Marinoscillum sp. 108: one gene and its partner. The protein of the gene in region 1 interacts with the protein of each later gene in a pairwise test. Links are inferred from orthologs where the notes say so. Each region holds a gene or a part of one and is shown on either strand. Other genes may lie near its edges. The genes, in order: GV030_RS14375 and GV030_RS17010.

What was found.
Region 2: the proteins of GV030_RS14375 (region 1) and GV030_RS17010 interact in binary tests that used the Escherichia coli proteins (3 or more experiments, as listed by UniProt). The link is inferred for Marinoscillum sp. 108 from one-to-one orthologs.

Annotation. Positions count from the first base shown.
Region 1 is NZ_LR734808.1:3,528,193-3,541,441, forward strand. Bases 2,081-5,305 are described here. They hold GV030_RS14375 (2-oxoglutarate dehydrogenase E1 component), read left to right. Parts: upstream 2,081-2,390; coding sequence 2,391-5,105; downstream 5,106-5,305. Other genes in these bases: GV030_RS14370 (30S ribosomal protein S16), read right to left, coding at 2,081-2,188; odhB (2-oxoglutarate dehydrogenase complex dihydrolipoyllysine-residue succinyltransferase), read left to right, coding at 5,116-5,305. Outside these bases: GV030_RS14355 (hypothetical protein), read right to left, coding at 1-116; tRNA (guanosine(37)-N1)-methyltransferase TrmD, read right to left, coding at 291-965; ribosome maturation factor RimM, read right to left, coding at 962-1,492; more of GV030_RS14370, read right to left, coding at 1,502-2,080; more of odhB, read left to right, coding at 5,306-6,669; lpdA (dihydrolipoyl dehydrogenase), read left to right, coding at 6,783-8,180; GV030_RS14390 (ATP-binding protein), read left to right, coding at 8,361-10,109; GV030_RS14395 (hypothetical protein), read left to right, coding at 10,116-11,843; GV030_RS14400 (hypothetical protein), read right to left, coding at 11,884-12,102; GV030_RS14405 (VOC family protein), read right to left, coding at 12,180-12,557; GV030_RS14410 (GyrI-like domain-containing protein), read right to left, coding at 12,547-13,224; GV030_RS14415 (hypothetical protein), read right to left, coding at 13,229-13,249. UniProt on the Escherichia coli protein: E1 component of the 2-oxoglutarate dehydrogenase (OGDH) complex which catalyzes the decarboxylation of 2-oxoglutarate, the first step in the conversion of 2-oxoglutarate to succinyl-CoA and CO(2).
Region 2 is NZ_LR734815.1:133,213-149,245, reverse strand. What follows is about bases 8,021-10,896. They hold GV030_RS17010 (ABC-F family ATP-binding cassette domain-containing protein), read left to right. Parts: upstream 8,021-8,447; coding sequence 8,448-10,346; downstream 10,347-10,896. Other genes in these bases: GV030_RS17005 (cytochrome c), read right to left, coding at 10,352-10,896; GV030_RS17015 (CHAT domain-containing protein), read right to left, coding at 8,021-8,302. Outside these bases: GV030_RS17035 (T9SS type A sorting domain-containing protein), read left to right, coding at 1-445; GV030_RS17030 (dCMP deaminase family protein), read right to left, coding at 451-933; GV030_RS17025 (ABC transporter ATP-binding protein), read right to left, coding at 1,841-2,839; GV030_RS17020 (sorbosone dehydrogenase family protein), read right to left, coding at 2,843-4,012; more of GV030_RS17015, read right to left, coding at 4,055-8,020; more of GV030_RS17005, read right to left, coding at 10,897-11,335; proB (glutamate 5-kinase), read left to right, coding at 11,568-12,329; GV030_RS16995 (glutamate-5-semialdehyde dehydrogenase), read left to right, coding at 12,326-13,582; GV030_RS16990 (aspartate aminotransferase family protein), read left to right, coding at 13,652-14,779; GV030_RS16985 (sialate O-acetylesterase), read right to left, coding at 14,815-15,717; GV030_RS16980 (acetyl-CoA carboxylase biotin carboxylase subunit family protein), read left to right, coding at 15,986-16,033. UniProt on the Escherichia coli protein: Genetic data indicate it may be involved in ribosome assembly or function.

The DNA of each region.
Region 1 (13,249 bases):
ATGTCAGATGCTGAGACGTTAATACCAAGGGATTGTTCAGCGGGTAATTGTTCAGATGAGTTGTTGCAGCCAATCAGCATAAATATGACTGAGGTGGCCAGAATTAAATTTTTCATTTTCTTAAAGTTTTAAGGTTAGGATTTGGTTTTACTGAAAATACGGAGATTCTTTCAGTATATCAAAAGTGGTGGGTAATGGGGGGATTGTAAATACCTATAAAGAGGTAAAAGGGTAGAGCCTTACCTACGAGAAGTATAAGAATGAAGGTTTGCAGAACGGGGGATAATGGATTACCCCAGCAAATCTGGTCGGCGCTCCTGCGTGCGTTTGACTGCCTCGTCGTGGCGCCATTGCTCTATTTTGGCCTCATGGCCAGAGGTGAGTATTTCGGGCACTTTCCAGCCTTTGTAGTCTGCCGGGCGGGTATAGACTGGTGGAGCCAGCAGGTTGTCCTGAAAGGAGTCTGTGAGGGCGGAAGACTCGTCGTTGAGTACACCCGGTACCAGGCGGATCAGTGAATCGGCCAGCACCATAGCCGCCAGCTCTCCGCCGGAGAGCACATAGTCACCAATGCTGATTTCTTTGGTCACGAAGTGATCACGTACCCTCTGGTCTACGCCTTTGTAGTGTCCACAGAGGAGGATCATGTTTTCGTTGAGAGAGAGTTGGTTGGCCATGCCCTGATTGAGGGTTTGACCATCAGGGGTGAGGTAGATTACCTCATCGTAGGTGTTTTTGGACTGAAGGCCTGAGATGCACTTGTCGATAGGCTCTATCATCAGTACCATACCAGCCCCTCCACCAAAAGCGTAATCATCCACATGGTTGTGTTTGTCGGTGGTGTAGTCCCTCAGGTTGTGAATGACGATTTCCACCAGGCCTTTTTGCTGGGCCCGCTTTACAATGCTCTGGTTGATGGGCCCGTCAAATAGTTCGGGCAGGCAAGTGATGATGTCCAGTCTCATGGTTTCTGATCCAGGTATACATCCAAAAGTCCATCGGGGAGGGTGCACAGGATCTTGCCAGCGGCAATATCTACAGTGTGAACGATCGCTTCCTCCAGCGGGATAAGAATTTCAATGCCCTGATGATCCACGGCCAGCAGGTTGTTATTGGGCATCTGATACACCTGAGTTACCTGTCCCAGGAGTTGATCTCCGTCAAATACCTGTAGACCCGGGAGTTCGTGGTAATAGTATTTGCCTTTTGGGAGTTTGGGCAGTCTGTTGAGTGGGAGGTACAGGTCTCTGCCGATGAGCTCACTGGCATCTTCTATGGATTCTATTTCCTCGAAAGCCACGATGGCCCGGTCGCCCTGGAGATGGAATGACTCCATAAAAAAAGGAACCAGTTTTCCATTGAGGTCAATGAAAACTGATTCCAATTCCTGATATTCCTGTGGATTGTCTACATCGAGAAAGAGCACTACCTCTCCTCTCAATCCATGAGTTTTGGTCACATTACCCAGTTGGTAGCACTCCTCAAAACCCATGATGCCAGATTAATCCTCTTTTTTCTCTTCGTCAGCAGCTGGAGCTGCTTCTTCCGGAGCTTCTGCCTTAGGCTCTTCAGCTTTAGGTGCTTCTTCAGCTGGAGCTTCAGCTGCCGGTGCTTCCTCAGCGGCAGGAGTTTCTACTGCTGCTACTGCTTCGTTACCCTCTTCTTCCAATGCTTTTTCAGCTTCGTCAGCACCTGCCTCAGCGATTTCCGCTACAAGCGTGTCATCAGCTACTTTTTTCTTAGCAGCAATGGCTTCTGCTCTGGCGTCAGATACTTTCTTCTCAGCTGCAAGTCGTGCTTTGGCCTCAGAAGCTTTGGTTGCAGAAAGTTTCTCAACTTTACCCTGAATCTTAGCTTCTTTCTCAGCAAGCCAGATTTCAAACTTCTTGTCTGCATCTTCCTGAGTAATAGCTCCTTTCAATACGCCAATCTGAAGGTGTTTTTTCATCATGATCCCTCGGTATGAAAGCATCGCTTTTACAGTATCTGTAGGTTGCGCACCTTTCATCACCCAGTCAAAGGCTTTCTCATCGTTCAATGAGATAGAAGCTGGATCAGTGTTAGGGTTGTACGTCCCTATCTTCTCAATGAATTTACCATCTCGTGGTGCTCTTGAGTCTGCCACTACTACATCGTACATGGCTTGTTTTTTGCGTCCTCGACGCGATAGTCTGATTTTTACAGGCATAATTTGTTTTGTTTATGGAACTCGTCCATTCAAAGTTTATATTAAAAAGGACCGCAAAGATAACTGTAAATTTCTGTTTATAAAAGGAACGGTCTAAAGTACCTGAAAATCAGTCGATATTCGCGTAAGCGGGTTAGCGATTTTAATCTTAAACATCCAGTCCATATATTTGTTCCACTAAAAAATAAACAACGCCCATACAATGGACAAATACTCATACATCTCCAATGCCGATGTGGGCTACATCGACGAACTCTATAAGTCATATAAGGAGAACCCTGAAAACGTAGACGAATCCTGGCGGAAGTTTTTTGAAGGGTTCGAGTTTTCACAGCAAAGATATGGTGATGGTGGCCCCTCTGAGGAGATCATCGCCGGATCTAAGGAAATAAAGGTTCGAAACTTCATTTATGCCCACCGGTCAAGGGCACATCTGAAATCAGATACAAACCCTGTTCGTCAGCGCCGTACACATAATGTGCGACTGGAGTTGTCCAATTTTGACCTTTCAGAGGCGGATTTGAATGAAACCTTTGAAGTGGGATCAGAGATTGGGTTGCCCAATGCCACCTTGAATGAGATTCGCGACAGGTTGGCAAGGATTTACCTCGGCCACATTGGTTATGAATACAATCACCTGAGAAACTCCGATATTTTCGATTGGATGAAGACCAAGGTGGAGACTGAGGGTGTAGATGTAAATCCAAGCGACGAGGAGAAGACCCGCATTCTTTCTAAGCTCAATGAGGCGGTGGTCTTTGAAAACTTCCTGCATACCAAATTTTTGGGACAGAAACGGTTTTCATTGGAAGGCGGCGAAAACACCATTCCTGCACTGGATAAGATCATCAGACGATCTTCTGAGTTAGGTGCAGAAGAAGTGGTGATCGGGATGGCCCACCGAGGCAGGCTCAATGTGCTGGCCAATATTATGGGCAAGACCTACGAAGAGATTTTTGCAGAATTTGAAGGAAGCACCGACCCTGACCTGACCATGGGTGACGGTGACGTAAAATATCACCTTGGGTATTCCAGTCACCTTCAGGCCAATGGCAAGAAGATCTATGTGAAGCTGGCGCCCAACCCATCACATCTGGAGGCAGTAGATCCTGTCGTACTAGGTTACTCCAGGGCTCAGATTGATGATGAGTATCGTGGAGATATGAAAAAGGTGGTTCCCATCCTCATTCACGGAGATGCGGCCATTGCCGGGCAGGGGCTTGTATATGAATGTATTCAGATGTCCTTGCTGGATGGGTACAGGTCAGGCGGTACCATTCACTTTGTTATTAACAATCAGGTGGGATTTACCACAGATTATGACGATGCTCGCTCCAGTATATACTGTACTGACCTGGCCAAAATCATAGATGCACCAGTCGTCCACGTCAATGGTGATGACCCTGAGGCCGTCAACTTTGCAGCCAATCTGGCCGTGGAGTACCGCCAAAAGTTCAACAAAGACTTTTTCATAGATCTGCTGTGCTATAGAAGACATGGGCACAATGAGAGTGATGAACCAAAATTTACTCAGCCCAAGCTGTATAACCTGATTGCCAAGCATCCTAATCCAAGGGAAGTCTATGTGAAGCAATTGATTGAGAGGAAAGACATCAGTCCTGACCGTGCGGAAACCCTGGATAAGGAGTTTAAGCAACAGCTACAGGACAGGCTGGATGAAGTGAAACAAAAGCCACTGCCATATAAGCCTCAGAAAATAGAGGAGGAGTGGCATTTCTTAAGGAGATCTAAACCCGAGGATTTTGATAAGTCACCTGAGACAGGCATTAGCGATGAGGTATTAAAGAAAGTCTCAAAAGCCCTTACGACCATTCCGAAAGGTTTCAAACCCCTCCGACAGATTGATAAATTATTAAAGGAGCGTAAGAGTCACTTTTTTGAAGAGAAAATGCTCAACTGGGCGGATGCCGAATTGCTGGCCTACGGATCTTTGCTGGCAGAAGGCAATATTGTGCGAATGTCAGGTCAGGATGTGAAGCGGGGCACCTTTTCTCACAGACATTCCTATCTCTTTGACTCCAATACCAATGAGCCTTACTGTAACCTGGACCATATTCAGGAAAAGCAGGAGCCATTCAGAATCTTCAATTCACTCCTTTCGGAGTACGCCGTGTTGGGCTTTGAGTATGGCTATGCCATGGCCACACCCAATGCATTGGTGATATGGGAAGCGCAGTTTGGTGATTTTTCCAATGGTGCCCAGGTGATGATCGATCAGTTTATCACCAGTGCCGAGACTAAGTGGCAGCGAATGAACGGGCTGGTAATGCTCTTACCACACGGCTATGAAGGTCAGGGTCCGGAGCACTCTAGTGCGAGGATGGAGCGATTTCTTCAGATGACTGCTCAGGAAAATATGATTGTTGCCGATGTGACCACTCCGGCCAACTTGTTCCATTTGGTACGACGACAGCTTACCTGGGAATTCAGAAAGCCATGTGTGGTGTTCTCACCCAAGTCACTTTTGAGACACCCTAAGGTAGTTTCTCCGTTAGAGGAGTTTACCAAAGGGAACTTCCAGGAAGTAATCGGTGATGACTATGTGACCAACAAGAGCGTGAAGAAAGTACTCCTTTGTACAGGGAAAGTCTATTTTGACCTGCAGGAAGAGCAGCAAAAGAAGAAGGTAAAGGATGTAGCCATCGTAAGATTGGAGCAGCTGTACCCGTTCCCAAAGAAGCAATTGGAGGCCGTGTTGAAGAAATACAATAACCCGCAACTGGTGTGGGTACAAGAGGAACCTGAAAATATGGGTGCCTGGGGATTTATGTTAAGAATATCCGGGTTAACACTGAAACTAGTGGCTCGTAAGCCAATGGCTTCACCCGCTACAGGGTACTCTAAAGTTCACAAGCGTGAACAAGCAGAAATAGTGAATAAAGCATTTGAAATATAATAAGACAATTATGAGCCTTGAAATGAAAGTACCGGCAGTAGGTGAATCAATCACGGAAGTCACGGTAGCACAATGGACCAAAAAGGACGGAGATATTGTGGAGATGGATGAGGTGATTTGCGAACTGGAATCAGACAAAGCCACCTTTGAAGTGACAGCAGAAGCGGCTGGGCAGCTGAGTATCAAAGCTCAGGAAGGAGATACTTTGGATATAGGTGCAGTACTCTGCACTATAGATGAGTCGAAGGCTCCGGCCGGAGAGGATGCCCCTAAAACAAGCGAACCTGCATCAGCGGGTGCTGCTAAGGAAAGCAAGGCTACCGGGGAGACTGTCGAAATGAAAGTACCGGCTGTTGGAGAGTCCATCAATGAGGTGACCATTTCGTCCTGGACTAAAAAGAGTGGTGATACTGTGGAGTTGGATGAGGTAATTGCAGAGATCGAGTCTGACAAGGCTACTTTCGAACTGACTGCTGAAGCCAATGGCAAGCTGGAGATCATAGCGGAGGAAGGTACTACCCTGGAAATAGGCGCCCTGATTTGTAAGATAGAAGTTACAGATGGGGGTGGAGCCAGCGCACCGGCATCTTCATCCTCTTCAGGGAGCGCAGCCAGTGGCTCCTCCGAGTCTAAGGAGACTTATGCTACGGGACATGCATCACCAGCCGCAGCAAAGATCCTACAGGAAAAAGGAATATCCGCCGACGCGGTGACGGGTAGTGGAAAAGACGGGCGTATTACCAAGGAAGATGCGATGAACGCTGAAAAATCAGCTCCTAAGCAGGAGGTTATCAAAGATAAGGCTCCCGCAAAGCCTGAGTCTAAGCCTGCTTTCGAGGCTCCAGAAATAAAATCTGGTGTAAGTCGTGGGCAGAATCGCCAGAAAATGACTTCTCTGAGAAAAACGGTTTCCAGAAGGCTAGTCTCCGTGAAGAATGAGACCGCCATGCTCACTACATTCAATGAAGTGAACATGGGGCCTATCATGGAGCTTAGAAAAAAATACAAGGAGTCCTTCAAAGAGAAGTACGAGGTAGGATTGGGCTTCATGTCCTTTTTCACCAAAGCATGTACAATGGCTCTTCAGGATTGGCCGGCAGTGAATGCCATGATCGATGGTGAAGAGATTGTCTACAGTGACTACTGTGATGTATCCATTGCCGTATCGGCTCCTAAGGGATTGGTGGTGCCTGTGATTCGAAATGCAGAGTCACTGAGCTTTGACCAGATCGAAAAGGAAGTGGTGAGACTGGCCACCAAGGCACGTGATGGTAAGCTGAGTATTGACGAAATGCAAGGTGGTACCTTTACGATTACCAACGGTGGGATATTTGGATCTATGCTGTCTACGCCTATAATCAATGCCCCTCAGTCTGCTATTTTGGGGATGCATAACATCGTGGAGCGCCCCGTGGTAGAAAATGGAGCAGTGGTGGTAAGGCCTATCATGTATGTAGCTTTATCTTATGACCACAGAATCATTGATGGACGTGAGTCCGTGAGCTTCCTGGTGCGAGTGAAGCAGTTGTTGGAAGATCCAACAAGACTTTTGTTGGGAGTATAAAGTGAGCCTTTTGTCCTATTGATCTAAAAATGAAATAATGCAGATAGCGTTGAGCCATTGTGTCATGTGGCTTAGTTAATGACTAGCTGCTGGGTACCCAAATATTAAATACTATGCAATACGATGTAACGGTAATCGGATCAGGACCAGGAGGTTATGTAGCAGCCATCAGAGCTGCACAGCTCGGCTTCAAAACAGCCATTATTGAAAAGTACCCTACTCTGGGTGGGACTTGCCTGAATGTGGGATGTATTCCATCCAAGGCATTGCTGGACTCCTCCGAGCATTTTCATAATGCCGAAACTACTTTTAAAGAGCATGGTATAGACATCAGCCAGCCCAAGGTTAATCTAAAACAGATGATTGCCCGCAAGGCTGATGTGGTGAAACAAAACGTAGAGGGGATTTCGTACCTGATGAACAAGAATAAAATCGATGTTTATGAGGGTGTTGGCTCCTTTAAAGATAAGCACACCATTCTGATCAAATCACAAAAGGAGGAGAAGGAGATCACCTCTGACAAAATTATAATTGCTACAGGTTCTAAGCCCTCATCACTTCCCTTTATCAAGTTGGATAAGAAAAGAGTGATTACCAGTACGGAAGCATTGGAGCTCAAAGAAGTGCCTAAGCACATGATCATCATAGGAGGTGGCGTCATTGGTATGGAGTTGGGTTCCGTATATGCGCGTCTTGGAGCGAAAATATCTGTGGTAGAGTTTCTGGATAACCTCATCCCTTCCATGGATGGCACTATGGGCAAGGAGTTGCAGAAGTCATTGAAGAAGCTTGGGTTTGATATCTACCTGAGTCATAAAGTGACTGCAGTAGCGGCTAAAGGCAAAGAAGTGACCATCACTGCGGAGAACTCAAAAGGGGAGAATTTGGAGCTGAAGGGTGACTATTGTCTGGTGTCCATAGGCAGGAGACCATATACCGATGGTCTGAATTTGGAGAATGCCGGGGTGAAGATGACCGACCGTGGACAGATAGAAGTGGACGAACACCTCAAGACTAATGTAGACAATATCTGGGCGATTGGAGATGTAGTGAAAGGCGCCATGCTGGCTCACAAGGCAGAAGAAGAGGGTGTTTTTGTGGCAGAGCAGATGGCCGGTCAGAAGCCACACATCAACTATAACCTGATACCGGGTGTGGTATACACGTGGCCAGAGGTAGCCAGTGTAGGATACACCGAGGAACAGTTGAAAGATCAGGGGCGAAAGTACAAAACAGGAAAATTTCCTTATAAAGCCCTGGGGCGTGCACGCGCCTCTATGGACCTGGATGGGCTGGTGAAGGTCTTGGCGGATAAAGAGACCGATGAGATACTCGGGATTCACATTATAGGAGCACGTGCAGCTGATATGATTGCTGCCGGAGTTACCGCTATGGAGTTTAGAGCTTCAGCTGAGGACGTAGCCAGAATGTCCCATGCGCATCCTACATATATGGAAGCAGTGAAGGAAGCTTGTCTGGCGGCTACTGATAACCGTCCAATTCATGTTTGAGTAAGTATGTCTTAAGGGGTTTTTTCGTTATATTAGGGTGAAGGCATTCGTGGTTGCACTCAATCCTTTGTGTGTTTGAGTGTCATTCTTCGAGTGAAAACCAATGGTTGTTGGTTGAAAGATGGCCTCTATCGAAAAGGATAGTAGTATCAATATCCTTTTTATTATTTTCGATACCCTATGCTGAGAGTATTACTTGCATTTTTCTTTATCCTGATTTTTTGGTCGGGCCATGCTCAGGAATACCCTCTATCGAAAAGTGATTCAGGCATTGTATTCAAGAGCTTGGAGAAATACGAAGCCCTCATCGCCAAGGATGACTTTCGGGGAGCCTCAGGGGCACTGAACGATGTGGCTTTCGTCTACTGGAACAACAATCACTATGCTGAAGCGGCTACCTACTATGAGAAGTCGCTGGTGCTCAATGAGCGTGTTTCCAATGAGAATGGCATTGCCATGATCAACAATAACCTTGGAATGCTCTATGCGGATATTGGTCGCTACGAAGAATCTTTGGCGGCATTTACCAAAACACTCGCAGCACGAAGAGCCTCCAATGAGCCGGCAGGAGTCATATCTGCTCTGGTGAATATATCCGTCGTTCTCAATAACCTCCACAAGTATTCAGAATCCATCAAACACCTCTCTGAGGCCATCGATATCGCCCGGGAGCTGTATGATAAGCACCAGATGCGGAGTGTCTATGGGATGCTCTCCGAAACCTATGAGAAAATGGGTGAGGTGGAAAAGTCGCTCCAGTATTTTGAACTCTACAAATCCTTTCATGAAGACATACAGCGAGCGGAGATCAAGGGGATGAACCGTGAACTGGCGGAGGAAAGACTCGAAAAGCAGGTGCTAGAGGCAGACAAGGCCAAGAAGGAAATAGAATTGCTAAAACAGCAGTTGGAAATCTACGAGAAAGAAGCCCAGCTTCAGGCAAAGGACTCTATCAACCAAAGTCTTTACTCTAATCTGAGTAGAAAGGAAGTGGAGATAGAGCTGTTGGAGCGCGATAAAGAACTTACAGCCATGGCCGCAGCAGCCAGGGAGGCCGAAAACAAAAAGCTTCAGAGTCAGAAGGCTTACCTAAGGAATTCGCTCATCATCACCATACTGGCCGTAGTGGTCATTGGCATACTGATTTTGATCAATATTTTCAGGTCCAGAAAGTATAACAAGGAGCTACTTCTCAAGAACGAATCTATAGAAGTCCAACGACGGGAGTTGGAAATTGCCAACGAAACTAAAGACCGAATTTTCTCGATCATCTCACATGACCTCCGAAGCCCGATTGGCTCCCTGGAGGGTTTTTTCTTTTATGTTATCGATGACTTTGAGATGTCAGATGATCTGAGAAAAGCACTCAATAGTGTTCAGAATCAGCTCACCAACAGCGCAAGTCTGGTGGATAATTTACTCAACTGGTCACGCTCTCAGATCAAGAAGGAAGAACCACATATAGAAGAGGTGGAGGTAGCCAAGCTGGTGGAAGAAACCTTCAGGTTGCTTCGCCATCAGGCCACAACCAAGCAAATTGAATTGATTTCTAATCTATCCCCTACCGACAGGTTAATATCCGACACCCAAATGGTCAATATTGTGGTGAGAAACCTGGTCCAAAACGCTATCAAATTTACCCCAAAAGGAGGCACCGTGGTAGTAGATTTTGAAACCGACCAAAAGGGTGATTGCCTCAAAATCTTTGATAATGGTATCGGAATGGATGAACAGAAAATTGCCTCTCTTTTTAATATTTCTACGAACCACAGTACACTTGGTACCGAACATGAAATGGGCTCAGGTTTGGGACTTATCCTTTGTAAAGAACTTATAGAAAAGGTGGGAGGGCTCATTGAAGTCTCCAGCCAACCCGGAAATGGAACCGAATTTTCCTTAAGATTTACTAAAACCGAATACCAAACCTAGCTTTAAATGAGATTCTTTATTTATTCAATTGTTTTCCTGACGGGAGCAGTATGTCTTGCTCAGAACCGTCCCACACACTTCACAGACTCAACCGGCGCGCTCTATTGGCGAAAGTCCACTCCCGTTTACCTTTTTGTGTCAGATGCACCAGATGGAGACAAGGAGCGTTTGAAGAGCAAGGCAACGGCTCAATACGCCGATCCATTTTATCTGGATACCGAAGGTGTTAACTATATCAGATCGAGGAATGCCGTGGATCCTGAAACCAAGCGGGTGATTCCGGACAGCGAAGTGATGTTTGAAATATACGCGGATGGCATTGCTCCGGTGACTTCCGTTTCTTACGAAAATGTGAATAAATTTCAAGGTGACCTGCTGTACTACAAGGCTGGAGTCAGCGTATCCCTGGAAGCAAAAGATCAGCTATCTGGTGTCAGAAAATTGGAATATGCCATCAATGATGGAAAATATACTCCTTACCAAAAGCCGCTAACCTTTCAGGATCCCGGTATTTATGAAGTAGAGTATTACAGTGAGGATGAGGTAGGCAATGTGGAAGGCAAGAAGAGCATAAGCTTTGTGGTGGATCCCACACCGCCATATTCTGATCTTACCATCAATGGGATTACTGAGGATGAGGTGATCTCCACCGGTTCAAAACTATATATTCTGGCTTTGGACTCTATTTCAGGGGTCGCTTCTGTTTACTATAAGTTTGACGATCAGCCCTTCAAAAAGTACAATGGATTGCAATTACCAACTGCCCAGCTGGAAGAGGGCGAACACACCATTACCTACTATGCTGAGGATAAGGTCAAAAATGTAGAGGAGCACAAGAGTTTCACTTTCTTCCTTGATAAATCCGCTCCGCTCATGGTTGCAGATGTATTGGGAGACCGGTTTATCGTGATGGATGAGGTTTATTTTTCTGGCAGAACAAAACTAAAGTTAACGGCCGTGGACAACAAAGTAGGGGTGAAAGAAGTGATGTATTCGGTGGATAATGAGGAGTTCAAGAAGTACGAGAAGCCATTTTATCTTCCAAGTGTTTCCGGGGTTCACCTGATCAAGTACTACTCGGTAGATAATCTTGATAATTCTACTGCAGACAGTAAAAACAGCCGCTACATTGGTCAGGGCGGGTTTGAAGAGTTCAAACACAATGTGAACAAATTTTATGTTGACCTTACAGGCCCAGTGATTAATCACAGCATCGGTAATTATACTTTCACCAGAAGTGATACGCTTTTCATAGGGCCGTATTCGAAAATCAAACTAACGGGTACAGACCCGGAATCAGGTTTTAAGAGTATTGCCTATAGCCTTGGGGGTGATGTGGGCGAGGAGCTGTACACCGAGCCTTTCACACTGACCAGAGAAGGATTCAACACCCTCAATTATTATGGGTATGATAATGTGAACAACCGAAACATTGCCAAGTTCACATTCTACCTGGATGCTACGGCACCTAACATCTTCATACAATTTAATACGGGGAATACCGATAGTAGGGAAGGGAAGCTTGTCTATCCTATCACATCGGGAATATTCCTGTCTGCTACGGACAAAACCTCCGGGGTGAATTCTGTGACCTATAGTTTGGATGACGCTCCATTCAAATCATATGCAGGGCTGATTTCAGGTATGAAGAAGGGCAAGCATACCCTGGTGGTGAAGGCCAAGGATTTCCTCAACAATGAAGCTGTCAAAGAGGTGACTTTCCACATTAAATAGAAACAGAAAACCCGGCGAGATGCCTCGCCGGGTTTTTTTATTATCTCATGGATTTATACGTCCGGAGGACTCCCACTACACCTACCAGAATGCCCAGGCCAAGACATGCATAGTACCATGGTTCGGACATGGTATAAGACCCTGATATGGCATTCCCAACTACGTTCCCCAGGTCTCTGGGTGAATGGGTTTGGGCCCAGTAGATCATAAATAATCCCACCGCAATGAATAAAATACCTCTGATCATTCCGCTTTTCATGAATTTATAGTTTGGTTTCACAGGACAACTTAATAAAAAACGGGCATTTAAAAATGGCGGTGAACCCACATCATGAGCTAAGACGACTTTTGCTTGAAAAAAGGGTTGTAAATCAAGCCGATGACATTTAGCCATGGATCCTTGACGAGCGCCACTTTGATTCCTTCTCCCACATCGTTGGGAGTTTCCAGTTCTTTGGCTCCATGGCTCACCATCTTGTCATAGGCATCCGTAATATCCTCTACAGCCCAGTAGGTTAGTACATTTTCGGTCCTTATGCCCTCTACCTTTTCGGGAAGGAGGCCAAGCTCATACCCCCCAATGTCAAAGCCAACATAGAATGGCTGGTCAAAGTATGGAGAAACACCAAAGGCACGCTCGTACCAGCTTCTGGCTTCTGCGAGATCATCTACCTTGTAGATCGTGGTTCTCAGTCCTTGTGAGTTAATGCCCATTTTTCAGATTTGCTTGGATAGGATTTAAATGAAGTCCGGATCTTTTCACCTGATAGCGTAGGATAGTTTTAAGCTTTTCAGGTGTCACCCGCTTTGGGTCAGTGAGGTAAATCTCCTTGTGATAAGAAGTGATTTCCAACTGATTGGCTTTCACATAATCCATCAGTTGACCGATGGAAGGTTGCTCATCCTCCCAGGATCCTTTGTGCAGTATTTGCACGCACAGACCTTCTTCGAAAGATTCAAATTTGACATCCTCAAGGCTCTTTATATGTGCCTTTTTAGTTTTGGCCAGGTGGACAGCCCTAAAGAAGTGATCAGATGCCACCATGTCTGGCATTCTGATGGAAATTTTCCAGTACCATTCTGATCTGGGTGCCTGAGTGAAAAGGTGTTGCTGCGCTAGTCCGCCTGCTATCCACCAGTTACATTCCATTTTTGGAACCACAAAATCGTTGTCTTCAGCCTTATTTATGAATTTGATGCCATAGGCCACGGCGTATATGGCCTCTATGGCCTGAAGAAACTGAGGGTCTTCCGGTGCAGACTGGCCAGCAATGGTCAGGTAGTAGTAATCTCCGAGGTGTATCAGATCGGGAGTGACTTTGGCTTTGTAGTAGAGCGGATCGGCTTTGGTCAGATCCAGTTTGCTTTCTAATGTTTCCATGGTGTCAGTTGGATTGAAGGGGTTG
Region 2 (16,033 bases), on another replicon or contig:
CTTTACCCTGGAGCGATCAAGGGATGGACAGACTTTTGAGGAAATAATAAAAGTGGAAGGAGCCGGATCCTGCAAAGAAATGCGTAGGTATGAAGTGACTGATGAACAAGGACACAATGCCTGGACGGTCACCTATTACAGGCTTTCACAGACCGACTATGATGGAACTCATGAAGTGCTCAAAGTCATTGCCTTGGGGTCCACCGCTTTTTCTTCGGAAATCAAAACTTATCCGAATCCTGCTTTTTCAGAATCGATATTTGCCGTAGACGGAGCCACCGCAGATATGTCCTGGGGACTGTATACCATCAGCGGACTTCAGATAAGCACGGGCAATTTCAGTGTGGAGCAGAAGATTAGCACAGCCGGAATGAAGCCGGGTACCTATTTACTCAAAGTGCAGAATTTAAATGGATATTCCACCAAAAGACTCGCTATTCAATAACCTTTTCAGATTAGGTCTGTGACATGAGAGATCTGACCCTGGTACTTTTCCATGGTCACACCAAACTTACTCAGGAAATCCACTCCTTCATCCTGCTCTATTCCTTTGTGAGCAGCATAAGAGTTGAGGTAGATGACTTTTACGATACCGGCGGTATAGATGATCCGGGCACAGGCCAGACAAGGTGAAAGTGTCACATAAAGGGTGGAACCCTCTACTGTTGCCTTATTCTTCACAGCATAAAGTATGGCATTTTGCTCGGCATGAATCGCCAGAGAGCAGCCACCTTTTGAATCTCGGGGGCAACCTGTTTCAGGATATTCTTCATCACAGTTATGCGTGCCTGCAGGAGGGCCATTGTAGCCTATAGAGATGATGCGGGTGTCTTTGGTAAGTACTGCCCCTACATGTCTTTTGATACAATGACTTTTTTTGGCAAGGTTTACTGCCAGTTCCATGAAGATGTCGTCAAACGCTGGTCTGTCCATACTGCTAATCTAGTGACAACTCGCATTAGGTGTTCAAGGATTTAACCTTTTTTGAAATCAGACGGAAAAAGGTAACGTTTTCTTACCTAAAATATTTGATGAATACCGTTGATACATATCACCACTGATCATGTTTTTCAACAGCATTTAGAGGCTTTTAGGTAGTAATTTCATGCTTATATCAGATGATTGGTATTTGCGCTACTAAATAAGAAAACTGTTTGGGATAACCCACAGCAACACAGGATCTGGCCTGGTTATTCGATTGATCTGATCACTCCGGATAGCACCCAGCAAACCCCGCTCAAGGCGGGGTTTTTTATGGTTATAGGACTGCTGGCGCTTGCTGATCATTGAGGGGGCACGGATCAAGCAATACTTGTGTGGGATATCACTAAATGGTTATATTTTGCAAAACTGAAATAATCCACTGTAGATCCAGAAAAGTAAGGGCACAAGGCGGGTGGGGCATCCAAGCCTTGCCCGGCCGGGACAAGTGTGAATCATTTTGACTTCAGAAGGTCTTTAAAAAAGTCCATAAACGATGAGTCAAAATGATTTTTTGCGTGCGACCGGCTAGGTTGGTGCCATTTGGTTGGAGCACCAAATTGTTTTCTTTGCCTACGCGGCCCGGGGCAAGCAAAGAAAATGAAGGGTAAGTGGCCAATCAGTTGGATTGGGGTTATAAGGTATCAGGTCACTCTACTTCATTATCCATCTTTAATGCAATCTCCCCACAGCTTTACTGCTTGATCAGGGTTCACTCGTCAATAAGACCGGTTTGTTAGAATTCTGTGATACAGACGATGGCTTTTGATGCCTTCGGCTTTGGGTCACCATGGTTCTGATTGATTTATCAAATGCCTTAATTGAGGTCAAAGTGGGCAAGATTGAGTTTTCCGCGCAATTAGGTGACCGGGAAGAGGCGATCCCCTTTGATTGAAAAACAGACTTGTGTTGTTGGAGTGATTTTTTTTGTATGATCAAAGGCCCAAAGGCGTAAATGGGGAAGGGAATGTGGAGAGAGAACTACCTTGTTATAGGGCCCGCCAAACACTACTTTTTGAATGGTGGCTGCAAAACCGTCTGGATCGAGCTGCAGGTCTTCTGCCCACAAGCCGAAGTGCTGCCCCGCTGGTGGCAGGATGTCTGGAAGAAGCGTTTGTAGTTCTTCCACTGTCAATGTATTATAAAGGCCCAGGAGGTCAGCCACTCTGGTGTCATCTGGGGCATGATAGATATTTTCCGGTGTGCCTGTTTTGATGAGCTGTCCGGCATCCAGCACGAGCAGCCTGTCGGCAATTTCCATAGCATCCCGAGCATCATGGGTGATCAGGAAAATGGCAGTATCCGTAGAGCTTGCTATCTCCTTTACTTCTTCGAGCAGGATAGCCTTGGTGTTGATGTCCAGGTTGCTAAAGGGCTCATCCAGCAACAGCACGTCAGGCTCGGTGGCCATGCCTCTGGCAATGGCCACCCGCTGCTTTTCGCCTCCGGAGAGCAAAGAGATGTCTTTATCCTGCAGGTGCTCGATTCGGCAAAGCTTCAACAGCTCTGAGATTCGTTCGTGCTGATAGTCGGACACATAGCTGAGAAGTTCGTACCGGATATTTTCCCGGACTGTCATGCGGTGCTTCAGCTGAAAATCCTGATGTACGAGCCTGATTTCTTCATAGCCTGGTACGAGTTGATCGTCAGGATTTTCCAACTTTTCGCCTTCCAGCCAAACCTCGCCAGTGTCAGGTGCGAGCAGGCCAGCCAGTATCCTGATCAGTGTGGTTTTCCCCGATCCACTTCTGCCTATGAGTGCGCATACTTCTCCCTTATGGATTTCAAATGAAACGCCTTGAAGGACAGTGCGTCCGTCATAGTTTTTCCCTACAGAATGTGCGCTGAGTATGGACAATATTTACGATCCGGTGTAGGTCACTCTGTAAATAGACCCGGTCAGGTCGTCGGAGATGAGCATAGAGCCGTCTTTGAGAAACAGTACATCTACCGGGCGTCCCCAGGCGGTGTTGGTTTCTTTGTTGAGAAAACCTGTAATAAAATCTTCATAGGCTACACCCTGGCCGTCTTCTATTTTCACGGTAGTGATCTTGTGGCCACTGTGCCCAGCCTCCGGCGAGCGGTTCCAGGAGCCATGTTCCGCAATGAAGGCCAGGTTGGCGTACTGGGAAGGGAACATACTGCCGGTGTTGAACTTCATGCCAAGTGGTGCCACATGTGCTCCGAGTTTTTGAACAGGTGCCACAAATTCATCACACGATCTCTTATCTCCAAATTCCGGGTCTTTGAGATCGCCACCATGGCAGTAGGGGTAGCCAAAGTGTTGGCCTTTTTCTGTAGCTCTGTTTAGCTCACAGGGAGGGATGTCATCACCAAGCATATCTCGCCCATTATCGGTAAAGTAGAGATCTCCTGTTTCTGGATGCCAGGCGAACCCGACCGTGTTTCTGACTCCACTTACATACACTTCACGGTCAGAGCCATCAGCATTCATGCGGGTGATAGAAGCATATATTTCATCCTTGCTTTCGCAAATGTTGCACGGAGCACCTACAGGCACATAAAGCTTGTCGTCAGGTCCGAAGGCAATATATTTCCAGCCATGGTGACCATCAGTGGGATAATCGTCATAGATCAGTTCTTTGACCGGTGCGGCCAGGTTACTCTCTATGGCAGGAAATTTCCAAAGTTTACTCACTTCAGCCACATACAGGTCACCATCTTTGAAAGCCACACCATTGGGCATTCGCATGTCAGTAGCCAAAACGTAAATCTCGTCCGCTTTGAAATCACCATCGTTATCCTTCAGGGCGTAGACTTTGTCACCCCCGCGGTTACCCACGTAGAGGACTCCCGAAGGGCTTATGGCCATAGATCGGGCGTTTTCTACCCGGCCATAGAGGGCTATGGAAAATCCGTCAGGCAGCACCAGGGAGTCTAGTTGCAAGTCCGTCATATCCAGCAACGTGGTGTCTGCTGATGTAGATTTCTCAGTATTCGAATCTGATTCCGGTGTCTTGGTACAGGAAAGGAGCGCAATGCTCAGCAAGATGATTATAAGTCTGGTCATGAAGATTTAATCAATAAGTCTTTTGATTGTTCAAAGATAGCGCTAGCTCTTGGCAATCATCGTGAATGCCCCCCAATAAATAGGATCACTGTATTGTGCTTTGATGGTCAGTTGGGCATTGTTGAACGCCGTACGTTTATCCTGCCCATTGAGCCAGTTCTTATAAAATTCCACCATGAGCTTCTGTGTGACCTCATCGGATACCTGAAACAAACTCATGACAATGGCATCTGCTCCGGCCACGAGGAATGATCGCTGTAAGCCGAATACTCCTTCTCCTTGCTGAATCTCCCCACGACCTGTCTCGCAGGCACTCAGTACGATGAGTTCAGTTTTATCAAAATTGAGGTTCATGGCCTCATGAGCGGTGAGTATTCCATCATCAATGTTGTAATTTTTGGTGGCTTTTACCAATACATCTCCGCCACCTTCTGCCAGTAATCCGGCCCGGTCGAGCGGATTGTCATCTTCCTCAATCATAAACTCAGGGCGTTTCTCTTTTTTGGCTTTGTCATCAAAGAAACCATGTGTGGCAATGTGTACGAGCGTATAATTTTGTGATTGCTTAATTTGATTTTCAGTCGCATTTTCTCCAAGATAATATTCTATTTTCCAGCCCTTGGTTTTCAGCAGATCATTGATGGTGATAACCTCCTGCTCTGTGCCAGGTAGCTGTGGTACATAGACATTGGCTCCGCCACGATTGGCTTCTCGTTGCGCAGTTTTTCGGTTTTCGTCGGTTATATAGTAGTTTGGATTGCCCAACAGCATGGCAGTGAATTCACGTGGCTCTTCGGCTTTTTTCACTTTTTTCGCCTCTCTGGAGCGGAGCGCCGCGATGGTTTTGGTGTTATTCACTACCCGCACATTCATTTTGTCAATGACATACTCCGTTTCATTGATTTTGAAAGATTCTACATTGAGCTGATTGTAAATACCATCTGGCGATAGGAAAACAATTTCCTTGTCCTTTACCTTATTGTAAATAGGCTCCCAGAAAACGCCAAAAGAGTTGGCATCAGTTAATTTGTATTTGGTGATATTTCGGTGATACATAAAATGGCGTGTTTCCATTTCGTTGCCATCTTCAAAAAGGACCAATTCCGGATTCTTTCTGGTCTCACTGGTGATAATGAGGGCGGCGTATCGAATCTTCTCATCATTGAATTGGTCATCAAACTCCCGATATCTGATGATTTCAACCGCTGCTTCATTGTCTTTCAGCGACTTACGGATGTCATCCCAGGTGTAGAGTTTGTACTCGAAGGAATCCTCAAAGGTGTCGGAGCTTTCACTTAGTTGCTTTTCGAGTACTGCAATTTCGTCTTTCAGCTTTTTGATGTCTATTTCAGTCTCACTGGCGTCCTCCGAACTCTGAGCCAAAGTTGTGGTGAGGTATTCTTTTTTACTTACCCAGGTTTTGAAAAGTGTAATCAGTTTTTGGTCCCCACTGTGAAGAATACTATTTCTCGTTTTGATGGAGGAGTTGAGGAGGAGACCCTTGGTTGCCAGGGCAAAATCGTACATGTTTTCCAGGTATTTTTCCTTGCTGGCGCTATAGCGCACCGCCACCGTATTATAAAATTCAAAGTCCGGTTTGATTTTGTTCCAGAATTTGGCCTTTTCGTCCTCACTCAGAGTAGGGAAGTAGGTTTTGGTGTAATTGAGGTAAGCCAGAGTTGTCTCACTGAGTATGGACTCCACCTTGCTCACTTCATCGTTAATGTAGTAGGCACGTGCCAGTCGGCTTTGGGTATTGAGAAAGTCAGGATGTTCTTCACTGAAGATTCGTTTGAAATACTTGGCCGCTTTTTCGTACTCACGACGTGCTTCTTTGAATTTACCCTGATAGTTGTAGATGTCTCCTTTTATTCTGGCTACCTCACCTGAGCTTCTGTTTTGGTTGGCCAGCGCATCTCTCCAGATGTCATCGGCCTGATCCAAGAGTGCCAGAGCCACGTCATATTCTGCACGCTGAATGTGTACAAACGCAATGTTTTTGAGCGCTTCGGCGTAGAGTGGATGCTTTTCGTCAAAGTTGGACGCGGTGATTTCTTTGGCCAGCTGATAGTATTTGTCCACTATCTGGAGCTGACTACCAAGATTATAATGAATGTGGCCAAGGTCTGTGTAGGTATCCGCAAAGAGAATATGATCGGGGCGTAGGGTTTTTTCCCTGATTTTCAGCACGTCTGTGGCATTGACCAGCGCTGCTTCATAGTTGCCCAGGTCGAGGTATAGTTTTACCATTTTGCTGAGGGTCTCAGCAAAGATCAGTGTGGTGTCGCCATACACGGTTTCGGCAATCGAGAGGGCCGCTCTCAGGTTTTTTTCCGATTCAGGATAGTCCCCTCGGATCATGAACACCTCGCCCAGCGCACTGTATGGTTTGATTAATCGGCGGCTACTGCTTCCGTATAGTTTTTTCCGCTCTGCAATGGCCGTATTCACCAGCTCCTCGGTTTCGCTATAGTTGCCCATACGGGTGTAGAGAAAGGCCAGGTCCACGATGGATTCCAGCCGGAGTTCCTGATTGGCAGTGGCTATTTTCTTATAAATAGATTCTGATTTGCGGAGCTGATTCTCTGCTTTGTTGTACAATCCAATGGTACCGTATAGAAATGCAGCGCTGTTGAGCGCCTTCACATACTCCTCGGATTTACGCTCACCGCCACGCCTGAGTACCTTCAGTGCTTCGTCGGCATTGAGCTCAGCATCTTTGTAGTAGCCGCCTTGTATTTGCAGTCTGGCAAGCGCCACCAGTTTTTCACCCAGCTCTGAGTTGGTGGTATTGGGGTTGGCCACCATGGCCTCTACTACAGTTTTGGTTAGGGCAATAGGATAGTCAAAGTTACCCGTGAGGGTGAAATACTCCATTAGATCGGTGACGATGCGTGCATAATCAGGATGCTGGGTGGACAGTTGGGTGAGTGGTTTTTTGTACACTTCCCCGGCCAGTAGCTTATAAGCCCTGGCCGGGTTTTCTGAGTACTTCAGGTAATAGCCCGCAAAGTTGATTTGATAGATATTGGTTTGCAGGGCCCTTTTTCCATACCGGGTATTCAGAGACTCACCCAGTTTGATGTAGAATTTCTCCGCGAGCGGATAATTCTCTGATCGTTGAATGTCGAAAATGTATTGAATTCCATTTTCAAGTGCTAAGGTCATGGTCTTGTGATCCTCAGGCAGGAGGTTGGCGGTGCGCGAGATCAGCGAATTGAATCGCATCACTATGTTTTGCTTGGTATCTCGCTCATAGCTGCGCATGAGGGTGTTGAGAAACTCTGTGTTGAAATAGGCATATTCCCGACTCACTTTGGCCTTGATCAAAGCTGTTTCTACTTTCATGGAAGTGGTCACAGCATCGCCAAAGCGCCCTTCTCGTTCATTGGCAATGATGTTGGCAAAGCCAGCTTTTTCAAAAAGTTTCCCTTTGGGTTTTACAGTGAGAATCTGGTCACTCACTTTTCTGGCCTTGGTGGCATCACCATAGTCCAGATACACGTTGGTTTCGGCAATTCTGAAGTCTACATATGCCTCTGTGGTGGCTTCTACTAGTCGGTTCACCTGTTTGTTGCGAGTCTCCAGCAGCTCAATGGCCTTTTGATATTCACCCTTGCCTCGGTATGCTTCTATTTCCGCTGTGAAAAGATCTACCAGAAGTTGTGTTTTGTAAGCTTCGTCTTCTGCTTTTATGGCTTCAAATGAATAGCTCAATTTGAGTTTGGTAGGCCATGCTGCGATGAGTTCTTTGAGGGAGATGAGGGCCTCATCATATGAGCCCATGGCTACATCGGTAAAAGCCCGGCGCATTTTGATCTCCTGAGCCAGAATGTCATTTTGCAGGTAAGCAGTACTGAGTCCTTCCAGGATGGAGGTCAGGCTATCAGCTTTTCGGTGGTTCCCATATTCATTGTAGAAGTCAATGACCCTAAGCATTCCCATGGTGTAATTGTAGGTATGCCCATTTTTCCATTTTGGGAGTGATTTCAAAGCAATATTGAAATTGCCCTCCATACCCTTAAAATCGGCCATGGCATAGTCTGCCCTGGCTCCCATGATGTAGGTGAGGGGGTAGAGGGAAGAGTCCCCCTTGTATTTCTTGGCAATGTGCTTGCTTCTCAGCTTGGTCAGTGCTTTTTCTACTTTGGCATATTTGCCTTTGTTGTACTGCTTTTCAGCTTTTTTCAGGAGTACTTCCCAGGTCTGTCCCTGGGTGGCCGAGGATACAAAGAGAAATAACAGTGCAATGACGCACGATTTGCGGAGATACATTTTAGGAGATATCATGGCTTGTTTAAAAATGAGATGGCGGCTCAAGGATAAAATTAATTAATAAGCTCCTATAAATACTATTCATACTTAATTAAGTGATAGTGAGGAAAAAACGAGCGGGAATCGTTTTTCATCTGCCGAGTCATATAACTTTGCGGCCATGATTAGTATCAATAACCTTTCATATTACATCGGAGACAGGCCCCTGTATGATGATGCATCGCTTTTTATAGGTCCCAAGGACCGTATAGGCCTTATTGGGCTGAATGGTACCGGTAAGTCTACCCTGCTGAAAATGATCACAGGCGAGGATCAACCTACCGCTGGCGAGATCAATATGAGTAATGATACGACCATTGGTTTTTTGAATCAGGATCTGCTTTCTTACCTAACCGACGATTCCATTCTTCATGTGGCTATGCAGGCCTTTGCTGAGACCATGAAGATTCAGAAGCAAATAGATGAGGTGCTGCATGAGATGGAAACCAACTACCGTGATGAGCTAGTGGACAAACTGGCCAAATTGCAGGAGCGGTTTGAAACCAACGATGGTTACACCATGCAGGCGAAGGCCGAAGAAATTCTGGAAGGAATAGGGTTTAGTACCCAGGACCTTCAGCGACCACTCAAGGAGTTTTCCGGAGGGTGGCGCATGCGCGTGATGCTCGCCAAATTGCTGCTGGAAAAGCCTTCCCTGCTCATGCTGGATGAGCCTACTAACCACCTGGATTTACCTTCGATTCAGTGGCTGGAGAATTACCTGCAGTCTTATGACGGTGCCTGTATTATCGTTTCGCACGATAGACGATTTTTGAATGCTTCTATCAATAAAATAGTGGAAGTGTCGGCTTATCAGCTCAATATGTACGCTGGTAATTACGATTTCTATCTGGAGGAGAAGGAGCTGCGAAATGAGATTCAACAAAATGCATTTGAAAACCAGCAGCAGAAAATCAGGCAGGCTGAACGCTTTGTGGAACGCTTCAAGGCCAAGGCTTCAAAGGCAAAACAGGCACAGTCCAGGGCCAAAATGCTGGACAAAATGGAGCGCATAGAGGCTGTGGCGGATGAAGCTGCGGCGGTCGATTTCAAATTTAAATTCAAAGTAAAATCAGGACGTCATGTAGTGAAGATGGAGAATATCTCCAAGTCCTATGGCGACCTCAACATCCTTTCACATGCCAATGCGCACATTGAGCGTGGGGATAAAATTGCCTTTATAGGGGCCAATGGAAAAGGAAAATCCACAGCGCTGCGTATTGTTGCAGAGACGGAATCTTTTCAGGGCACCTTACAGAAGGGACACAATGTAACTACGGCTTTCTATGCGCAGCATCAGCTGGAGGCGCTGAATATTCAGAATGAAATTCTTGAAGAACTGAAACAAGCGGGCTCCGGAAAAACCGATCAGGAGTTACGTGGTGTATTGGGCTGTTTCCTTTTTACCGATGATGAGGTTTTTAAGAAAATAAAGGTATTGAGTGGAGGAGAGAAGTCGCGTGTGGCACTGGCCAAAACCCTGATTACCGAGTCCAATTTTCTCATGCTGGATGAGCCTACCAACCACCTGGATATGATGTCGGTGAGTATACTGGTACAGGCCCTGCAGCAGTTTGAGGGTACCTTTTTGCTGGTATCTCACGACAGGGATTTTATCTCCAAAGTGGCCAATAAGATCTGGTGGATCGAAGACCATGAAATCAAAGAGTACCCCGGTACTTACGAAGAGTGGGAGTGGTGGTATAATAGAGAGCAGGAGAAGAAAAAGTCATCACCCCAGCCTCAGAATAGTGAGAAAAAGGAAAAGGCTAAAGTAGCAGTTGAAAAGCCACGCCACGACGATACCCAGAAACAACTGGAAAAGGAGATAGCTCAACTGGAAGGCAAGATTGAAGCACTGGAAAGCGAAGTAACTAAACTGGAAACGGAGCTTAGTAAACCAGAGGTATTTGGAGACGCTGCCAAAATGGAAAAAACCACCAACCGCTACCAGAGCAAGAAAGCTGAGCTGGAAACGCTCAATGCTACCTGGGAGCAATTGGTGGAAAAAATAGGGTAGTCCTTTTACCGTTCTGAGGCTGGTGTGAATTTCACCACTTTATTTTCAATGGCCGGAAGGGATCTCAGATAGGTATATATTGCTCTGAGGTCTTCTTCTTCCATGGTGGCATACATCAACCAGGGCATCACCGTCTGCATGTCATTTTCGCCCACAGTATGCGGCACGTAGCTTGAGTCTGCATAAGCTTTGAATCTGTTCACGAAGAAATCTTCGGACCACGAGCCGATACCAGTCTTCTCATCAGGGGTGATATTGGCCGACCGAACAATCCCGAACCCGGGCATGTTAAATTCAAAACTTCCAGCATAATTCAGTGCCATAATTGGCGCGCCTTTATCCTGCGGAGTGTGGCAGTCACCACAAGCGGCAGCATTGGCCATATAGGCGCCATAGGCCAATACGTCGCTTTTATCCGGTTTAGGCTGTGGGTTTCCTGGTTGGGGAATCGTATGCAGGATGATGCTCATCGGGAAATCAGCTTCAGAAGGTGTCACCTCATTTTGTATAGGGGCAAGAGATCGGATATACGCAATGATGGAGTAAATGTCTTCATCAGCCATTTGGCCGTATCTCTTGTAGGGCATTACCGGAAATATCGGGTTGCCGTCTTTGGTGACCCCTGTGGTAATCAACCTGTAAAGCTCACCGTCTGTCCAGTCGCCCACACCAGCTGGAGTGATGTTTTTGGAGGTGAAGGAGCCAGGGAAACCAAAGTCCTGATTGAAGATTTCACCACCTTGTCCCAGTGTATTAGGTTTGAGTGGGCCAGAGAATTTTGACCATTCGCGAGTAGAATGACAGTCCATGCAAACCGTCACACTATTGGCCAGATAGGCACCACGAGCCACCAATTCAGGAGTGACTGCTATGGATACCTCGGGCGCTGGTCCCACATCAGGCAATGTAGTTTTGATGAAGGCAATGCCACAAAGTGCCAGCAAAATTACGCCAGCAATAATAATTCCAAGGATTTTTAGGATTTTCATAAAAATGGTTAGGTTCGTGAATCCTGAAGGTAAGAATTATCCAAAAAAAAGTCAATGGGGTAGGGATCACAAAAAATGAAGACAACTGTTGACTTATTTCCTTCACTTTGAATCAATTTACTGCTACTTTTCCGCTCAATTTAGACCGAGTCTCTTCTTTGACATTGCCCCAAAGGTCTGATTGCAACACAACCCAAAAAACAACTTAGCATTTTTAAATCATCGAAAAGAGGTGAAACGGATCGTAATAAAGGTGGGAACAAACGTGCTGACCAGGCACGATGGGATGTTGGATAAGCTTATTTTCCGACAAGTGGTGGTACAGCTCGTGAAGCTGATTCAGGAGGGCTGGCATCCGGTATTGGTATCTTCAGGCGCTGTGGGTGCAGGCAGGAGTATTATTGGAGACAGTGGCATCACCAGTGAGGCTATCAGAAGACAGGTGCTTTCTGCGGTCGGGCAGACTTCCCTGATGAAGCGCTATTTTGAATTGTTCATAGAGTATGACATTGTGTGCGCTCAGGTGCTCACCACCAAAGAAGACTTTGCTGAAGGAGAGCACTATGAAAACATGATGAACTGCTTCGAGGGGCTCATTGGTCAGGGGATTGTTCCTATTGTGAATGAAAACGACGTGGTTTCTCTTACAGAACTGATGTTTACAGACAATGACGAGTTGGCCGGACTCACAGCCTCCATGATTGGTGCGGAAAAACTGATCATCCTGAGCAACGTAGATGGGGTGTATGATGATACCGGACACGTGATTGGTCTGGTTCCTTTTGGTGATGATGCCCACAAGAAGCACATTTCCGTGGAAAAATCCGGAATGGGCAGAGGAGGAATGCATTCAAAAGTAGAGATAGCCACGCGAGCCGCTGCCGGAGGTATTGAGACGTTCATTGCCAACGGCAAGCAGGATAATGTTATTCTGGATGTTCTCAACGGGAAAGCAATGGGCACTCGTTTTGCCATAAAAGAAGCAAGCAAATGAAAGAGGAGATACTGAAAAGTTTGAAGGGGGTACAGACCGCCAGCCGTCGACTGGTTAGTCTGGAAGATGTGCAGATCCGGCAAATCCTGAATGAAGTGGCAGATTTGTCATGGGAGAAAAAAGACTCTATACTGGCAGCCAATCAGGAAGACCTCAGTCGCATGGATCCTGAGGATCCTAAATATGACCGCCTCTTACTGAACGATGATCGTTTGAAGTCGATTCTCGAAGATATCCGCAGGGTGGCCCAGCTGCCCACTCCGTTGGGTCAGCAGCTTGAAGAGCGCACATTACCCAATGGTTTGATGCTGTCCAGGGTGTCAGTACCTATTGGGGTTATTGCTGTGATTTATGAGTCACGCCCCAATGTGACATTTGATGTGTTCTCACTCTGTCTAAAGACAGGAAATGCCTGTGTGCTGAAGGGTAGCCGGGATGCCAAAGACTCCAATGCCGCTATAGTAGCGGTGATTCATGAGGTCCTGAAGGCACATCAACTCGAAGAGGTGGTTTACCTGGCTCCGGCCGAACGTGAAGCGCTGCAACCGATCCTCACAGCTGAGGGTCTCATAGACTGTGCCATCCCCAGAGGTAGTCAGGGCCTGATCGATTTTGTTCGGAAAAACGCCAGCATTCCTGTGATTGAGACTGGAGCGGGTATCGTCCATACCTACGTGGATAGCTCAGCAGATTTGGTCAAAGCGAAGGCCATTATTCAGAATGCTAAAACCAGGCGAGTGAGCGTGTGTAATGCCCTCGATTGTCTGGTATTGCACAGGAGTTTGCTTAGTGACCTGCCTCAACTGCTGGCGGGAATGGATGAACATCATCAGGTGGGGATTTACGCTGACGAGGAAAGTTTGAAAGTGCTAACAGGTCATTACCAAAGCGACTTGTTACATCCGGCCAATGAAGAAGATTTTGGGATAGAATGGCTCGGTTACAAAATGTCGATACGCGTGGTAACGGACTTGGAAGAAGCACTGGAGCATATTGCCAGATATAGCTCCAAGCACAGTGAAGCGATTGTTGCTGAAGATCAGCAGACGATTGATCAGTTTTTGAAACAGGTGGATGCGGCCTGCGTATACGCCAATGCTTCCACTGCTTTTTCGGATGGTGGTGAGTTTGGGCTGGGTGCTGAGATCGGTATCAGCACGCAAAAACTCCACGCTCGTGGCCCCATGGGGTTGAGGGAAATGACCAGCTACAAATGGGTGGTGAGGGGAGACGGACAGATCCGGAACAATTAATGAAGTAGCAGACCGATATGGTGAAAGGGGTTTTCACCTTTATAATATCAACTTTTCAAAATACAGAAAATGGGTTTATTCAATGTATATCCACTCTTTCCTATAGAGATCACCCGAGGTGAAGGCAGCTATGTCTACGACACAGCTGGCATCCGATACCTTGATTTGTATGGTGGTCATGCGGTCATTTCTATTGGCCATTCTCATCCGCGCTATGTTCAGCGCATCACAGAGCAAGTGCAGCGATTGGGTTTTTATTCCAATTCAATTCAGAACCCACTGCAGGAGGAGCTGGCTGTTAAGGTAGGTGAACTTTCTGGTAGACCTGAGTGGGATTTGTTTTTGTGCAACTCTGGAGCTGAGGCCAATGAAAACGCCTTGAAACTGGCTTCTTTCCACACAGGGAGGAAGAAAGTGATCTCATTTACCAATGGATTTCATGGACGTACTTCTCTGGCTGTGGCGGTGACTGATAATCCGGGCATTGTGGCTCCCGTTAATGCTACAGACAATGCATTGATTCTGCCCTTCAACGATGAGGAGGCACTGGAGATGGCTTTTGCCAACGACGAGATTGCTGCAGTGATCATAGAGGGCATTCAGGGTGTGGGCGGTATTTTTTTGCCGGATGAGTCTTTTATGAAGAAAATCCGCTCACTATGCGATATCTATGGAACGGTATTTATTGCCGATTCCGTACAGTGCGGCTATGGGAGAAGTGGTCGGTTTTTCTCCCAGGATTACTATGGTGTGGAAGCCGACCTCTATACCATGGCCAAAGGGATGGGCAATGGGTTTCCGATAGGAGGAGTGCTCATCTCTCCCAAGTTTGAAGCGAAGTTCGGAATGCTAGGCACCACGTTTGGCGGAAATCATCTGGCTTGTGCAGCTGCACTGGCCGTGGCGGAGGTGATTCAGGAGGAACATCTGATCGAAAATGCAGGAGCTATTGGGGACTACCTGATGGGTGAACTGGCCGGAATATCCGCTGTGCAGGAGGTACGTGGAAAAGGCCTGATGATCGGTATTGATCTGGAATATCCCGCAGCGGACCTTCGAAAGAAGTTGCTGTTTGATCATCACATATTCACGGGTTCGGCTTCCAGAAAGAACACCATTAGGTTGCTGCCCGCGCTCAACCTCAGTAAAGAGGATGCCGATCACTTCCTGGAGATTTTTAAAAGTGCTGTTGGGTGAAGGTTTGAAGCTTTACTCCTAAAGGCAAAGGGAGACTATTGATCTCCCATTATTTGGTATAAAGCATCAGCAAAGGCCTTGCCCAGGTCAATGTAATTTTCACTCTTGTAGTGCCATGGATCTGAGTAGCCATAGTACCGTGTATTCCTTACTATGGCAGCATTGCCGTCGGTGCGGGCATATTTTTCCTGTGCGTATTGCACCAGTTCGCCGTAGTCCCATACTTTGCCATCTTCATCGTTCCAGGAGTCAGATATTTTTCCAATCACTACCGGAAGGTCATCCACCCGTAGAGCAGCACGTACAAGGTCCATCAGACGTTTCAGGTTGGCATAGTAGCGGTTGGCCATGGCTTCCGTTTTGTCGCCATCGCTTTCCCCCTGCATCCAGAGAATACCACTGGGGACCAGGAGATCATTTACCCCATCTCCATCTATGTCTTGCACCTGTGTGGCGTTTCGTATGGTGGCTAAAAAATGATCGTATTGATTGATCCCACCCTTTCCCCGAAAGTCTGGCTCCCATGAACCAAAGGGCCCCGCACCGAGGCTGTCTATGGAGGTACCACCTTTGGAATATTTGATCAATGCAATCTTTTCACCAGGGTAAAGTCCTTGTATCCTCTTCGCAAACGCGAGTTCTGGCCCAAACCGGTCGCTGAGCTGATTGGATTTACCATCTGATGCAAACCCGACTCCATGGCCGGGTTTAAGGACTTCCCAGATTCCCTGACCACCGTTGGGCTCACCATCTCCGGCGAGATTGCCATGAAATATCCAGACATTATCGAATGATCCGCTCAGTGAATCTGGTAAATCTTTGTTGTATCCGTAGCCGTCCATATTGGACTGACCACCCAGATAGAAAACACGAACGGTTTCCTGGCTGAAGGAGAACAGGGGAATAAACACTAAAATCAGATGAATCAGACTTTTCATTTCGGTTGGATTTTTTTGAAGGCTTAAATTAATACTTTTCGGGTACTGGCACCAATCATCAGTTAAGGCATTCTCATTTTAAACTATTCTAAGAAACTGCTGTACTCTTAGAGGTAATCGCGATTTTCAGGAACAATAAAGACACTCAGTCATTACTATAGATAGATGTGTCTATCTAATACAGGAAATATATGTCCAATTGGGTCCCTTCGAAGAGATGCGTCTGCGCTGATTAATCGATTTCACAACCTTAAAATAGAAAATAGTTATGGCTAAATGTTTTGCATTGATTGGATGGAGTCTGCCCGTGATAGAG